Regions from separate parts of the Burkholderia sp. 22313 genome, predicted to be linked through region 1. Evidence: predicted binding sites of a transcription regulator. Region 1 holds the regulator's gene; each other region holds the start of a gene.
The links. Region 1 encodes FliA, which starts transcription of late flagellar genes. Its sites were predicted from a motif close to CTAAAGTTTNNNNNNNNNNNGCCGNTA; they were not measured.
Positions count from the first base shown of each region.

Region 1 (4,821 bases):
ATGCGCGCGGTCCGGCGCCTGCCGCCGCGCGTGCCCGCGGGCACGATGCGACGGCAGGCGGCGGCACATCAATAGCGGTAGTGGTTCGGCTTGAACGGGCCGTCCTTCTGCACGCCGATGTACGAAGCCTGTTCGTCCGACAGCACGGACAGGTTCGCGCCGATGCGCGCGAGGTGCAGGCGCGCAACCTTTTCGTCGAGGTGCTTCGGCAGCACGTACACCTTGTTCTCGTACTCGTTGCCGCGCACGAACAGCTCGATCTGCGCGAGCGTCTGGTTCGCGAACGAGTTCGACATCACGAACGACGGGTGGCCGGTCGCGCAGCCGAGGTTCACGAGGCGGCCTTCGGCCAGCAGGATCACGCGCTTGCCGTCCGGGAAGATGATGTGGTCGACCTGCGGCTTGATGTTTTCCCACTGGTACTGGCGGGTCGACGCGACGTCGATTTCCGAGTCGAAGTGACCGATGTTGCAGACGATCGCGTTGTGGCGCATCGCCTTCATGTGATCGTGGTTGATCACGTGGTAGTTGCCGGTCGCCGTCACGAAGATGTCGGCCTTGTCGGCCGCGTATTCCATCGTCACGACGCGGTAGCCTTCCATCGCCGCCTGCAGCGCGCAGATCGGATCGATTTCGGTGACCCACACGGTCGCGCCGAGGCCGCGCAGCGATTGCGCGCAGCCCTTGCCCACGTCGCCGTAACCCGCGACGACCGCGACCTTGCCCGCGATCATCACGTCGGTCGCGCGCTTGATGCCGTCGACGAGCGACTCGCGGCAGCCGTACAGGTTGTCGAACTTCGACTTCGTGACCGAGTCGTTCACGTTGAACGCCGGGAACGGCAGGCGGCCGTCCTTTTCCATCTGGTACAGGCGGTGCACGCCGGTCGTGGTTTCTTCGGTCACGCCCTTGATGTGCGCGAGGCGCGTCGAGTACCAGGTCGCGTCGATGTCGAGGTGCTTCGCGATCGACTTGTACAGCGCGACTTCTTCCTCGTTGGTCGGCTTCGCGATCACCGAACGGTCCTTCTCGGCCTTCGCGCCGAGGATCAGCAGCAGCGTTGCGTCGCCGCCGTCGTCCAGGATCATGTTCGCGAATTCGCCGTTCGGCCATTCGAAGATGCGGTGCGAGAACTCCCAGTATTCGTCGAGCGACTCGCCCTTGAACGCGAACACCGGCGTGCCGGCTTCGACGATCGCGGCAGCGGCGTGGTCCTGCGTCGAGAAGATGTTGCACGAGGCCCAGCGAACGTCCGCGCCGAGCGCCTTCAGCGTCTCGATCAGCACGCCGGTCTGGATCGTCATGTGCAGCGAACCTGCGATGCGCGCGCCCTTCAGCGGCTGCTGCGCCTTGTATTCGTCGCGGATCTGCACGAGGCCCGGCATTTCGGTCTCGGCGATGTTCAGTTCCTTGCGGCCCCAGCCGGCAAGCGCCATGTCGGCGACGACGTAATCGGTGGAAGCCTTGGAATCGATAATGGCGTTCATCACGCCCTCCTTTCTAAAAAAGTTCTAGAAATTGGTGACGTGAGCGCCGTTCAGGAAGCGGGGCCGGCGCGAATCTCGCCGCACGGCTGCTTGGTGAAGCTCTCCGAGCCTGGCGGACGCAGGATGGTCCGTCGCAACGCTCCTCGGAAAACGGGAGCGATTGTAGCAAATCGGCGCGGGAATTGTGCGCCGCGCGCGCCACGCGCGGCGTCGGCGCGCGTGGGCGCAAGAAAGGGTCAGTTCTCCGCGCCGACCCACGCCTGTTCGCGCAACCGTGCGCGCAGGCGCGCGACGGCCTGGCTGTGCAGCTGGCACACGCGCGACTCGCTGACTTCGAGCACCGCGCCGATCTCGCGCAGGTTCAGCCCGCGCTCGTAGTACAGCGACATCAGCAGCTTCTCGCGCTCGGGCAGCCGTTCGATCGCTTCGACGAGCGCCTCGCGCAGGTGGTCGTCGAGCAGCGCCGACAGCGGATCGGCGTGATCGACGCGATAGCGGTCGAGGAACGGCTCGTCGTCGGCCGCGCGATCGAAATCCTCGTAGTAGATGAGCTGGCTGCCGTGCAGGTCCTGCAGCATCCCCTGGTATTCGTCGAGCGGCATCTTCAGGTGCTCGGCGATCTCGGTCTCGCTCGCCGAACGGCCCAGGTGCTGCTCGACCTGGTGCACCGCGTGCTCGACCTCGCGCGACGTCTTGCGCAGGCTGCGCGGCAGCCAGTCGTTGCTGCGCAGCTCGTCGAGCATCGCGCCGCGGATGCGCTGGGTCGCGTAGGTCTCGAACTGCGCGCCCTGGTCTTCCTTGTAGCGGCCGGCCGCGTCCATCAGGCCGATCATGCCGGCCTGGATCAGGTCGTCGAGGTCGACGCTCGCCGGCATCTTCGCGACGAGCTGCAGCCCCAGGCGCCGCACGAGCGGCGCGTATTGCGCGAGCACGTCGGCCTGGGTCATTTTTCCCTGAGCGTTGTACATCATGGCTCTCTCCTTCCGGTGGCGCTCACGCGGCGTGGGCCGCACCCGCCTCGTACGACGGCTTGCCGCCCGCATGCACGGCGCGGCCGGCGCCCGAACCCGGACGCATCGGCCAGTACAGCAGGTCGGCGGCAATCTGCCGGTAATCGCGCGCGGCCGCCGACGACGGGAACGCGTCGACCGCGGTATGCATCAGGTCGCGCGCATGCTCGACGAGCGGATCGGCGCTCACGCAGCCGGCGTCGGCGATCGACACCGTCAGGTAGCGGCTCGCGACGCCCGCGAGGTTGTCGAAGGCGGTCTTCGCATCCGCGTGGCTGCCGACGTGATTGGTCAGCACGCGGAACTGCGCGACCGCGTGCGAGAAATGCAGGCGCTTCATGCACGCGTAGGCCTCGGTGATCGCCTGCGCGGCGACCCGCGTGACGATCAGCACGTCGTGCGCCTCGCGCGCGAGCGCGGAGAGCGCACCGTCGGCGCCGAGCTGCGCGTCGACCAGCACGATGTCGGCCTGGCCGTCGATGAAGTCGCTCAGTTGCGAGTCGCTGTAGCCGTCGCGTGCGAGCCGCGCGGCCGCGCACAGGCCGAAGCCGGCGGCGACGCGCGTGCGTTCGCCGTCGCGCAGCCACGCGCCCGCGAGCGTCGCCGCGGCCGACTGCACGTCGGCGCGCTCGTCGACGACGAGCACGTCCTTGCCGAGCGAGGCCAGCGCGGCCGCGACGTTGACGACGGTGGACGTGCAGCCGACACCCGCCGGCCCGCCCGTCACCGCGACGATGCGCGACGCGCGCCCGGCCAGCAGGCGCCGCAGCCCTTCGGCCTGGTCGATGATCCGTTTATCCAAATCGCACCTCGTGCAGCTCGGCGGTGGAACGTGCGGTCAGTGCGGAAAGCAGCGCCGGCATGTCCTCGTCCTGCGGCACGAAGGGCGAGCCGTCGCGCGGCACACAGAACGCGCTCTTCAGCAGGAATTTGGTCGACGCGACGTACAGGTTTTCCGGCACCTTCTGGCCGGTCGACACGTAGTGGACCGGCAGCTTGTAGCGGATCACGGTGTCGAGCACGCCACCGAGGTGGGTCGCCTCGTCGAGCTTGGTCAGGATGCAACCGGCGAGGTCGGGATGTTCGCCCGCGCTGCGGTACGCCTGCACGACTTCGTTCAGCGTGTCGCCGTGGCTCGTCGCGTTGAGCAGCAGCAGGCGCTGCACCGGCGCGTTCGCGCCATGCAGCATCGCGATCTGGTCGGACAGCGCGCGGTCGCGCTGGCTCATGCCGATCGTGTCGATCAGCACGATGTGCTTGTTGCGCAGCTCGGACAGCGCGAGCGCGAGGTCGCCCGCGTCCTTCACCGCGTGCACCGGCACGCCGAGGATCTTGCCGAAGATGCGCAGCTGCTCGTGGCCGCCGATCCGGTAGCTGTCGGTGGTCAGCAGCGCGACCTTGCTCGCACCGAAGCGCATCACGCAGCGCGCGGCGAGCTTCGCGGTGGTCGTCGTCTTGCCGACTCCCGTCGGCCCCATCAGCGCGAACACGCCGCCGCGCTCCATCAGCGCGTCCTCGCTCTCGAGCACCGGCAGGTTTGCCGCGAGCACCGACTGCGCCCAGTCGGCAGCCTGCTCGAAGGTCTGCGTGCCGTCGCCGGACGGCAGGTTGTCGACCAGCATCCGCACCAGCTGCGCGGAGAAGCCGGCCGAAAACAGGTGCCTGGTCAGCGCGCCATGCACCGGGCTGCGGCGCTGGCGGTCGTGCCACATCAGGCTGTCGAACTGCTCTTCCATCATCCCGCGCATCGCGCCGAGCTCGTGCATCACCGTGTCGTTGACGATGCTCTCGACGCGCGCCTTCACCGCGTCGGCCACCGCGGCGGCCGCATCGGCGGACAGGCGCGTGCGTTCGGCCGCGCGTTCGATCGGTCTCGCGGCGCTCGCTTCGCTTGCGCGGGCAGCGGCGGCCGCGCCCGGCATCCGGCGCTCGGCGTCGCGCACGATGTCGCGCGCCCAGCCGGCCGGCGTCGCGGCGGCGGCGTCCGGCTGCGTGCGGGCCGGTGCTTGCGCTGCGGCCGGCGCCGCCTGCGCGCGGGCGATCAGCGCCTCGCGCTGCTGCGTCAGGCGCTTCGCGTGCTCGACGAGCCACGGCGCGGGTTCGGACGATGCGGCCGGCGTGCCTGCCGGCGTTGCATCGGCAGTGACAGCAGGCGTAACCGGCGACGGCGCTGCCGCGTCGAGCGCGTGCGCATCGGCGTCGAACGCGGCCGGTTCCGCAGCCGGCTCCGTCGCTTCGGCACGCGCGCCGAACACCGACGAGAACACGTCCGGAAGTCCACCGTCGCCGGCCGCATACGGATTGACGGCCGGGCGCGCGGGCGC
Region 1 covers NZ_JBQEON010000024.1:54,121-58,941, reverse strand. The annotation lists gene ahcY (adenosylhomocysteinase) at 69-1,487, opposite strand; S-adenosyl-L-homocysteine riboswitch at 1,522-1,638, opposite strand; gene ACTJKF_RS20075 (RNA polymerase sigma factor FliA) at 1,724-2,458, opposite strand; gene ACTJKF_RS20070 (nucleotide-binding protein) at 2,481-3,299, opposite strand; gene flhF (flagellar biosynthesis protein FlhF) at 3,292-4,821, opposite strand, start outside.

Region 2 (4,821 bases), on a different contig from region 1:
CAGCCGCGTGCGCCACGCGATGCCGTCGCCCGCCTCGTCGCCGCTGCGCGCCGCGCGGCCGCCCGGGTCGTCGGGTTCGATCGTCCAGTCGAGCCGCGCACCGGGCCATGCTTCGCCCGTCCAGCGGAACTGGTCGGTTGCGAGCGCATCGAGTTGTTGCCGGACGATCGGCACGGCGGCCGGATGCACGGGAGCCGCTGCCTGCGCCTGCGGATCGGCCGATGCGGCGGCCAGCTCGGCGCGCGCGGGCGTCCAGCGCGCGTCGCCGTGATCGCCGAGCGGGTCTGCCGGCGCGGCCATGCCCGACGCAGCGCCTGGTCGGGCGGCCGTCGGCACGTTCTGCGCGAGCTCGTGCGAAACCGCACCGCCCGACGCTGGCGCACCCGGCTGCGCGGCGGTTCGCGCCGCTGCCGGCAACGGCAGGCGCTGCGCGAGCAGCGCGTCGAGTACATCGGGCGCATCGTGCCGCGCGGCATCCCCGGCGGCCGGCACCGGCACGGCCGCGAGCCGCGCCTGCGGTTCGCGCATCAGCGCGGCGAGCGGGCGCTGGCCGGCCAGCCACTGTGCGAGGTGGGATTCGTAGAAGAGACCGCTTTCGCCGACGGCCTGCGCCAGCGCCGCGCGCAGCGTCGCGACGGGTGGCGCGGCGGCCGCCGCCCGCGCGGCCGCCACGTCGGACGCCGGTGACGGAGTGGAAGAAGCCGCGGCAGACGCGGCCGAATCGGACGCCGGCTGGCCATCCGGTGGCACGGCCGCCGCGCTCAGCAACACGGCAGGATCGGCCAGCAGCGGCGCGCGCCCGGCGATCACGGGTATCGCGACACCACCCGAGCGCGCAATCGCGTCGAGCACGAGTGCGACATCGGACAGCGCGGTCTGCGCGGACGCCGGCGGCGCGGCCGGCGGTGCGCCGGTCGACGGCGGCGACGAAGCGCCGGTGCCCGGCGTGCCGACCTGTGCGGTCGCGCCGCCGCCGGCTGGCGCCGTCACGGTGCCGGTCAGCAGGCTGTCGAGACGGCTCGCCAGCAGGGCAGCCGCAACGGAGTCGATACCGGTCATGATCGGAGCCTGCTCACCTCAGCCACTTCGTTGCGAATCCGGGCACACGGCAACCGCCGCCCCGGCAAACGGGCACTGGCGGGCACTAGCCGCGCGCACGGTAGAGATCGGTCAGGACCTGGGTCGAACGCCGCGCCTCGAACAGCGCGGACAGCCGCGCGACTTCCGGGCTCGCGAGATCGCGGATCGCGGCGTCGTCGGCGAGGATGCGGCGAATCAGCGCGAGCTTGCGGCCGAGGTCCGACTCGTCGAGCGCGACACCCGGAGCGGCCTCCTTCAGCCCGTCGACGAGCCGCAGGAATTCGGCCTGCAACTCCGGCAGCGCGGTCCAGTCGGCGCCGCGCGCGGCGCACAGCATGCGCCCCGACACGGCTACCAGCGCCTCGTAGCGAGCGAAGTATTCAGCCTTGAGATTCATCGTGCCGCGTCCGCCGCGTGTTGCGCGGCCATCCGCGCGACTTCGGGGCCGATGCCCGTCCAGGCTTCCTCGAGCGTGGCGAGCAGCCCGTCGACCTCGACCAGCATCGCGTCGCTCGCTTTCGCGTTCGCTTCGAGCAGGCGCCGGCCGATGTACCCGTACAGCGCGTCGAGGCGCGCGGCGATCTCACCGCCCGCGTCGCGGTTCAGCGATGCCTGCAGGCCGCTCTCGACGATCCCGATCGCCTTGCCGATCGCCTCGCCGCGCGCGGGCACGTTGCCCTGCTGCAAATGCAGGCGCGCGAGCGCAATGGCCTGCCGCGCGCCCTGGTACAGCATCGCGATCAGCCGGTGCGGGGACGCGCCCATCACCCCCGTCTCGACGCCGACACGCGCGTACGCACTGGCTCCAGCGTGTCCTGGGGAAAACATGCACTTCTCCTTGTGATGCGTTGGCTATGCGGTGGCCGCGGCCCTGCATGGCATGACGCGGCCTTCTTCCGGAGTTATCGGAATGGAATTGAAAAGCTTTAGGCGCACGGGCCGCCAGCCTGGCCGGCAGGCCGCGGCCGGGGTGACGGCCCGCCGATGCCCGTCGCCGGGTGGCCGTCCCCGGAGGCCCGTCCCCGGAGGCCGTCCCGTCACACCGACATCTGCATGATGTCGTTGTATGCGCTCACCAGCTTGTTGCGGACCTGGAGCCCGAACTGGAAGCCGATATTGGCCTTCTGCATGTCGACCATCACGTCGTTCAGCGACACGTTCGCGGCCCCGACCTCGAACGCCTTTGCCTCGCCGAGCGCGTGCTGCTGGTCGCCGCTGATCTTGTCGAGCGACGCCTTCATCGCGCTCGCGAACGTGCCGGCCGTCGCGGCACCCGAGCCGGCCAGCGCCGCCGCCGGGCTCGCGACGCCGCCGGACGCCTGCGCGGCCATCGCCTGCATCTGTTGCAACACCGAACCGATTCCGCTGACGTTGGCAGTCATGCTGTCCCCAGACCTGAGAGAAGAGACCCGGGCGCACCGGGCGTTTCCGCCGGCGCCGCACCATGCGCACCATGCCGGATTGCGAAAAAGGATAGCAGCGCGCCACGCGCCAAAGCCGTGAAAGTACGGGGGAAACCCCGCTCTTTTCGGCCGATCGGAGTCGCCCCCGGATCCCGATAATCGCATCGTGTCATTGTCCGTCCGCTCGTCCGAGCGGCTCAGTCGTCCCGCTCCGGAGAAACTCGACGCATGGATTCGCAGGCCAACTCGCTGATCAACCCCGACGCCCGCACGGGCCTCGCCAGCCCGGTGCCAGGCGCCACCGCGGCCGCCGCGTTGCCGGGAGCAGGCGGCGCAGGCGCGGACTTCGGGTTCGGCGGCTTCGCGGAACGCATCCCCGGCATCTCGCGGATGAAGGGCAACCCGAAGCTGCCGTTCGTGATCGCCGTCGCGTTCGCGATCGCCGTGATCACCGCGCTGGTGCTGTGGAGCCGCGCGCCCGACTACCGCGTGCTGTACAGCAACCTGTCGGACCGCGACGGCGGCGCGATCATCGCCGCGCTCCAGCAGGCAAACGTTCCCTACAAGTTCGCGGACGCCGGCGGCGCGATCCTCGTGCCGTCGAACCAGGTGCATGAGACGCGCCTGAAGCTCGCCGCGATGGGCCTGCCCAAGGGCGGCTCGGTCGGCTTCGAGCTGATGGACAACCAGAAATTCGGCATCAGCCAGTTCGCCGAGCAGGTGAACTACCAGCGCGCGCTCGAAGGCGAGCTGCAACGCACGATCGAATCGATCAACTCGGTGCGCGGCGCGCGCGTGCATCTCGCGATCCCGAAACCGTCCGTGTTCGTGCGCGACAAGGAAGCGCCGAGCGCGTCGGTGTTCGTCGACCTCTACCCGGGCCGCGTGCTCGACGAAGGCCAGGTGCAGGCGATCACGCGGATGGTGTCGTCCGGCGTGCCCGACATGCCGGCCAGGAACGTGACGATCGTCGACCAGGACGGCAACCTGCTGACGCAGACCGCGTCGGCCTCCGGCCTCGACGCGAGCCAGCTCAAGTACGTGCAGCAGGTCGAACGCAACACGCAGAAGCGCATCGACGCGATCCTCGCGCCGATCTTCGGCACCGGCAACGCACGCTCGCAGGTCAGCGCCGACATCGATTTCTCCAGGCTCGAGCAGACCTCGGAAAGCTACGGCCCGAACGCGTCGCCGCAGCAGACCGCGATCCGCAGCCAGCAGACCAGCACCGCCACCGAACTCGCGCAGGGCGGCGCATCGGGCGTGCCGGGCGCGCTGTCGAACACGCCGCCGCAGCCGGCGTCCGCGCCGATTGTCGCCGGCAATGGCCAGAACGGGCCGCAGACGACACCCATCAGCGACCGCAAGGACCAGACGACCAACTACGAGCTCGACAAGACGATCCGTCACGTCGAACAGCCGATGGGCAACGTGAAGCGGCTGTCGGTCGCGGTCGTCGTCAACTACCAGCCGGTCGCCGACGCGAAGGGCCACGTGACGATGCAGCCGCTGCCGAGCGCGAAGCTCGCGCAGATCGAGCAGCTCGTGAAGGACGCGATGGGCTACGACGAGAAACGCGGCGACTCGGTGAACGTCGTGAACAGCGCGTTCTCGACCGCCAGCGATCCGTACGCCGACCTGCCGTGGTGGCGCCAGCCGGACATGATCGCGATGGCGAAGGAAGCCGCGAAGTGGCTCGGTATCGCGGCGGCCGCGGCGGTGCTCTATTTCATGTTCGTGCGCCCGGCGATGCGCCGCGCGTTCCCGCCGCCCGAGCCGGTCGCGCCGGCGCTCGCGGCGCCGGAGGATCCGGTCGCGCTCGACGGCCTGCCCGCGCCGGCCAAGGCCGACGACGAACCCGATCCGCTGCTGCTCGGCTTCGAGAACGAAAAGAACCGCTACGAACGCAACCTCGACTACGCGCGCACGATCGCCCGCCAGGATCCGAAGATCGTCGCCACCGTCGTGAAGAACTGGGTGTCCGATGAACGCTGAAGGCCTGACCAAGAGCGCGCTGCTGCTGATGTCGATCGGCGAGGAAGAGGCCGCTGAAGTATTCAAGTTCCTCGCGCCGCGCGAGGTGCAGAAGATCGGCGCCGCGATGGCCGCGCTGAAGAACGTCACGCGCGAACAGGTCGAGGAGGTGCTGCAGGAGTTCGCGCGGGAAGCCGAGCAGCACACCGCGCTGTCGCTCGATTCGAGCGAGTACATCCGCTCGGTGCTGACCAAGGCGCTCGGCGAGGACAAGGCCGGCGTGCTGATCGACCGGATCCTGCAGGGCAGCGACACGAGCGGCATCGAGGGCCTGAAGTGGATGGACTCGGCCGCCGTCGCCGAA
Region 2 covers NZ_JBQEON010000015.1:83,419-88,239, reverse strand. The annotation lists gene fliK (flagellar hook-length control protein FliK) at 1-1,059, opposite strand, end outside; gene ACTJKF_RS14750 (flagellar protein FliT) at 1,145-1,477, opposite strand; gene fliS (flagellar export chaperone FliS) at 1,474-1,908, opposite strand; gene fliE (flagellar hook-basal body complex protein FliE) at 2,118-2,462, opposite strand; gene fliF (flagellar basal-body MS-ring/collar protein FliF) at 2,712-4,478, shown strand; gene fliG (flagellar motor switch protein FliG) at 4,468-4,821, shown strand, end outside.
Region 2: fliS (flagellar export chaperone FliS) is a predicted target of FliA. The motif match lies at 1,984-2,010, and genes of this name have one in related genera.

Region 3 (4,821 bases), on a different contig from region 1:
TTGTCGGTCACCGTATAGGTCGGCGCGGCCGGCGTGCCGCCGAACGTGATCGTGAACTGGTGCGTGTTGGTCGCGGCCGACGGGCTCGTGATCGACACCGAGCCGATCGTCGCCGTGCCGGTGTTGCCGCTGCCGGCGAGCGGCACCGGCTGGCTGCCGAGCATCGGCACCGACTGGAACACGCTCGCGCCGTTGTCGCCCTGCGCAATCGCGCGCGAATCGGCGATCTGCACGTCGCGCGAGCCCGAGTCGCCGCTGTAGGTGACACCGCCGCCCGGCGCGTTCGCGAACGGCGCCGTGGCCGACTGGAACCCCGAGAACAGGTAGTTACCGGCGCCGTCCGTCGAGTTCGCGAGCGTCAGCAACTGGTTGCGATAGCCCTGCAGCTGCGTCGACAGCGCCGAGCGATCGCTGTCGGACAGCGAGCCGTCGCCGGCCTGGATCACGACCGTATGGATGCTGTTCAGCAGGTTGTTGACGCTCGTGAGCGTCTGGTCTTCCTTCTGCAGCGACGACAGCGCGGTGTTCTGGTTCGACGCGTACTGCGACAGCGTCGCCGACGTCATCGACAGCTGCACGGCCTGCGCCGCGCCGAGCGGGTTGTCGGCCGGGGTCGACAGGCTCACGCCGCTCGAAATCTGCTGATACAGCTGCGAAAGCTGCGCCTGCTGGTCGCTCATCTGTGCGACGTTGAGCTGGTAGAACTGGGTGGTGGAAATCCGCATCGCTCCGATCCCCGAAATCAGTTGAACAGGCCAAGCACGGTCTGGAACAGCGTCGACGCCGTCTGGATCACCTTCGCATTCGCCTGGTACAGCTGCTGATACTGCATCAGGTTGGCCGCTTCCTCGTTCTGGTTCACGCCCGACGCCGACTGCTGCGCGGACGTGATCTGGCCGACGAGCGACGTCTGCGCGGCGCTCGACGACTTGAGCTGGCTCGTCGTGTTGCCGATGCTGTTCACGTAGTTCGCGTACGCGCCGGTCAGCGTGGTCGAGCCGTTGCCGAACGACTTCGAATTGACGAGCTGCGCCAGCGCGAGCGCGTTGCTGCCGTCGTTCGTGCCGCCCGTGTTCGGCGCGACCGTGAACGTGTCGCCCACCGCCGGCGCGCCCGACACCGCCACCGTGACGCCGGCCGTCAGCGTGATCGGCGCACCCGCCTGGAACGGCTGCGCGGCCGACGTGGTCGGCGGCACGGCCGTGTTGTCGGTGACCGTGTAGGTCGGCGCGGCCGACGTGCCGCCCATCGTGATCGTGTAGTTGTGCGTGTTGGCCGCGGCCGTTGCGCTGGTGACCGACAGCGAACCGATCGTGCCGGTGCCGGTGTTCGTCGTGCTGACCGAGCTCACGTACGGCGACGCCGCCGCGATCGCCGAGCCGGCCGAGGTCGCGAGACCGAAGCCGTTCAGCGCGCCGCGCGTCGGCAGCACGGTGAACTGGTCGCCGGCCTGCATCGTGCCGGACGGCACCGAGAAATCCAGGCCGCCGAGCGACACCGGCATCGGGCCGGCCTTCTGGTCGACCACCACACCGCTCGCGCGATCGGTCAGCGTGTAGTTCGTGCCGTCGTACGACAGCGTGTAGTCGCTCGTCGTCGGCTGCGACGCGTTCGCGAACGACACGGACAGCGTTGCGTTGCCGGTGTTGCCCTGGTTCGCATAGACGGTCGGCGTGCCGGTGCTGAACAGGTTGCCGCCCGGGTTGCCCGACAGGTCGAGGCCCAGCGCGTTCTGCGCGTTGACCTGCGCGGCAAAGCTGGTCGCGATCGCGCCCAGCTGCGCCTCGGCCGGATCGAGCGTCTGTCTGCGGAACGCCAGCAGGCCGCCGAGCGTGCCGCCCGACAGCGACGCATCCGGCAGCGCCTCGTTCGGGGCCTGCGGCGTTGCGCCGGCGATGCCCTGCGACACGACGGTCAGCTCGCTCGGATCGGACGACGACGTGACGGTCGCGAGCTGGTAGCGCTTGTCGGCAACCACGAGCGGCTGGCCGCCCGCGAGGAACACGCTGTAACCGCTGTCGTTGCGCACCACCTGCACGCCGGCGAGGTTCGACAGGTTCGACACCGCGAGGTCGCGCTGGTCCATCAGCTGGTTCGGCGGCTGCCCCTGGCTGCTCGCCGCGGCGATCTGCTGGTTCAGCTGCGCGATCTGCGCGGTGTACGAGTTGATCTGCGACACGGTGCTGGTGAGCTGCGTGTTGACGCTCTGGCGCAGCGCGTCGTACTGCTGGCCGGCCGCGGTGAGCTGGTTCGCGAGCGTCTGCGCGTTGCTCATCGCCGTCTGCCGCACCGACGCGTCGGACGCATTGTTCGCGACGTTCTGCAGCCCGGTGAAATAGCTGGTGATCGCGGTCGAGATGCCGGCCGTCGGGCTGCCGACGTAGTTGTTCAGCTGCGTGACGAGCGAATACCACGTCGACAGCGCGCCGCCCTGCGACTGTGCGCTGTTCAGCTGGTCGCTCAGATACTGGCTGTACTGCCGCTGCACGGTGACGGTGTTCACGCCCTGCGGCATGTAGCCGCTCGACGTGTACTGGCCGCTCGCCTCGGCATAGACGGGGCGCTCGACCGAATAGCCGGGCGTCGCGGCGTTGCTGATGTTCTGGCCGGTCGTCGTGAGGCCCCAGAGCGCGGCATTGAGGCCGCTGACACCGAGGTTCATGAGTGTGTTGGACATGCGCGATCCTGATGAGCCGGCCGCGCTGCGGCCGCCGGGTTGCGTGACTCCCGGTATAACGGCCGCGGATCGGAAAAATTGAGGAAAAAATGCGCGTGCGGCGCCGACTGGCGCGTCGCGCGTCGGCGGCCCCGGCGAGCGGTGCCGGCGCCGGGGCGAACCGGCACGAGCCGGTTCGAAAGCCGGCCCAGAATGGAGCCGCGAGGGAGCCGCGAGGGCGGTGTAGCGGGTGCGTCAGGCCCGCGCGAGCGAGCGGCGCTTCATCTCGAGCTGCGTGATCAGGCGCTGCAGCGTGTTCTCCGCGCTGCCAGGCAGCGACATGAAGCGAAAGCCGAGCTGGAAGCGCCGCGAGCCGTTCGGCATCTGCGTCGAACGCTGCGACACGAGGCACAGGTCGAGCGCCAGCTTGCCGTGGCCGGTCAGTTCGAGCTCGACGCCCGGCAGCAGCGTGCCGACCTCGAGCGCCTCGACGCGTTCGTCGGCCGTGCGCAGCCCGACGCCGCCGAGCGACAGGTTATGCACCTCGAACACGAAGCTGTCGCCGTCCGGCAGCTTGCCGCGGCACAGGAACGGATCGATGACCGGCGCGTCGACGCGGAAATACTCGCGGCGCTGGATGCACATCAGCACGTCGGGGAAATCGGCGACGAACGCGGGCAGCCCCTCGTAGCGCGTCTCGCGCGGCGTGCGGGTGGTGAATTCGACGCGCACGCCCTCCGGCGCCGCCGCGAACGTGCAGTGCGACGCGCCCAGGATGCCGGCGTTCTGCTCGGACAGCGCACCCCAGTCGAACGTGAACGTGCGCGCGCCGACGTCGACCTCGAGCAGGCGCGTGACGAGCTGGCCGCCCGGATACTGGACGGTCAGGAAGTCGCCGCGGTTCACGAGGTTGCGCAACTGCACGCCGATCTCCAGCGGATTGCGGCGGGCATAGTCGGGCCCGGAATGGCCCGCATCCAGGCTCGGATCGGACGACGTTTCGATAGTCATGGCTAGCCGGTTTCTTGTCATGGGCGCCCGGGGCAACCGGTGCGCAATAAAACCGGGCCAGAACAAGGGCCCGGTTGCGGTCTCACACACTTAGCGGCAGTGCTCACCGAAAGTTTAGATCGAATCGCCGATTTTTTTCGCGCAAACGTTGAAACCGCGCGCGGCGGGAGCCGGGCGCGGTCCGAAAGACGACAGCAGGCGACGACGACGGGCGGGCCCGTCAGCCGATCTGCTGCATGATCGAGATCAGCTTCTTCGCGTAATTCGGGTCGGTCGCGTAACCGGCCTTCTGCATTCCGTGCGCAAAGCCCTCGACGCTGCGGCTCGCGCTCAGCACGCCCGCGTAGCGCGGGTTGTTCTTGAGCAGGTTCGCGTAATCGGTCATCGCGTGCTCGTACGAATCATACGCGCGGAACTTCGCGACGACGCGGCGCGGCGTGCCGTTCACGTATTCGGTCGTCAGCGCCGACACCGTGCGGCCCGTCCAGCCCTTGTTCGCCTTGATGCCGAACACGTTGTAGCTCGTCGAGCCGTCGCTCGCGCGGATCTCGCGCTTGCCCCAGCCCGATTCCAGCGCGGCCTGGCCGACGATGAAGCGCGCCGGGATCCCGGTGGTCGCGCTCGCCGTCTGCGCCGCGCCGGCGAGCCGGTCGACGAACGCGTCGGCGTCCTGCACGCCGCTCGCGCCCTTGACCGGCGGCGTCAGCGCGCTGCCGGCGGTATAGCCGCGCGAGCCGGCGAGCCCGCCGTTGTTCGACGCGTTCGCGTAGGCCTTCGCCATCGCGTTCATCGCGGCGAGGCTGCCTTCGTTGCCGGCCGCGCCGAAGCCCGCCGCCCCGAGCCCGGCCGCGCCGGCGTCGGCCGCCGTGTCGTCGCCCGAGCCCTGCCCCGCGTTGCGCAGCAGTTGCTTCATCAACGCGTCGGCGACGCCGATCCCGCGCTTCGACATCTGCTGCGCGAGCTGCTGGTCGAGCATCGACGTGTACATCTTCGACGTGTGCGAATCGAGCAGCCCGCCGTCGGGCGTCGCGTCGCGCATGCTCTTGAGCATCATCTGCGTGAACATCGCGTCGAACTGGCCGGCCACCGCCTTGGCGCCGGCCTGCGGCGACTGCTTCGCCTGCGCGCGCAGCGCGTCGAAACCCTGCACGTCG
Region 3 covers NZ_JBQEON010000015.1:131,543-136,363, reverse strand. The annotation lists gene flgL (flagellar hook-associated protein FlgL) at 1-725, opposite strand, end outside; gene flgK (flagellar hook-associated protein FlgK) at 743-2,677, opposite strand; gene ACTJKF_RS14975 (flagellar brake protein) at 2,912-3,667, opposite strand; gene flgJ (flagellar assembly peptidoglycan hydrolase FlgJ) at 3,888-4,821, opposite strand, start outside.
Region 3: flgK (flagellar hook-associated protein FlgK) is a predicted target of FliA. The motif match lies at 2,734-2,760, and genes of this name have one in related genera.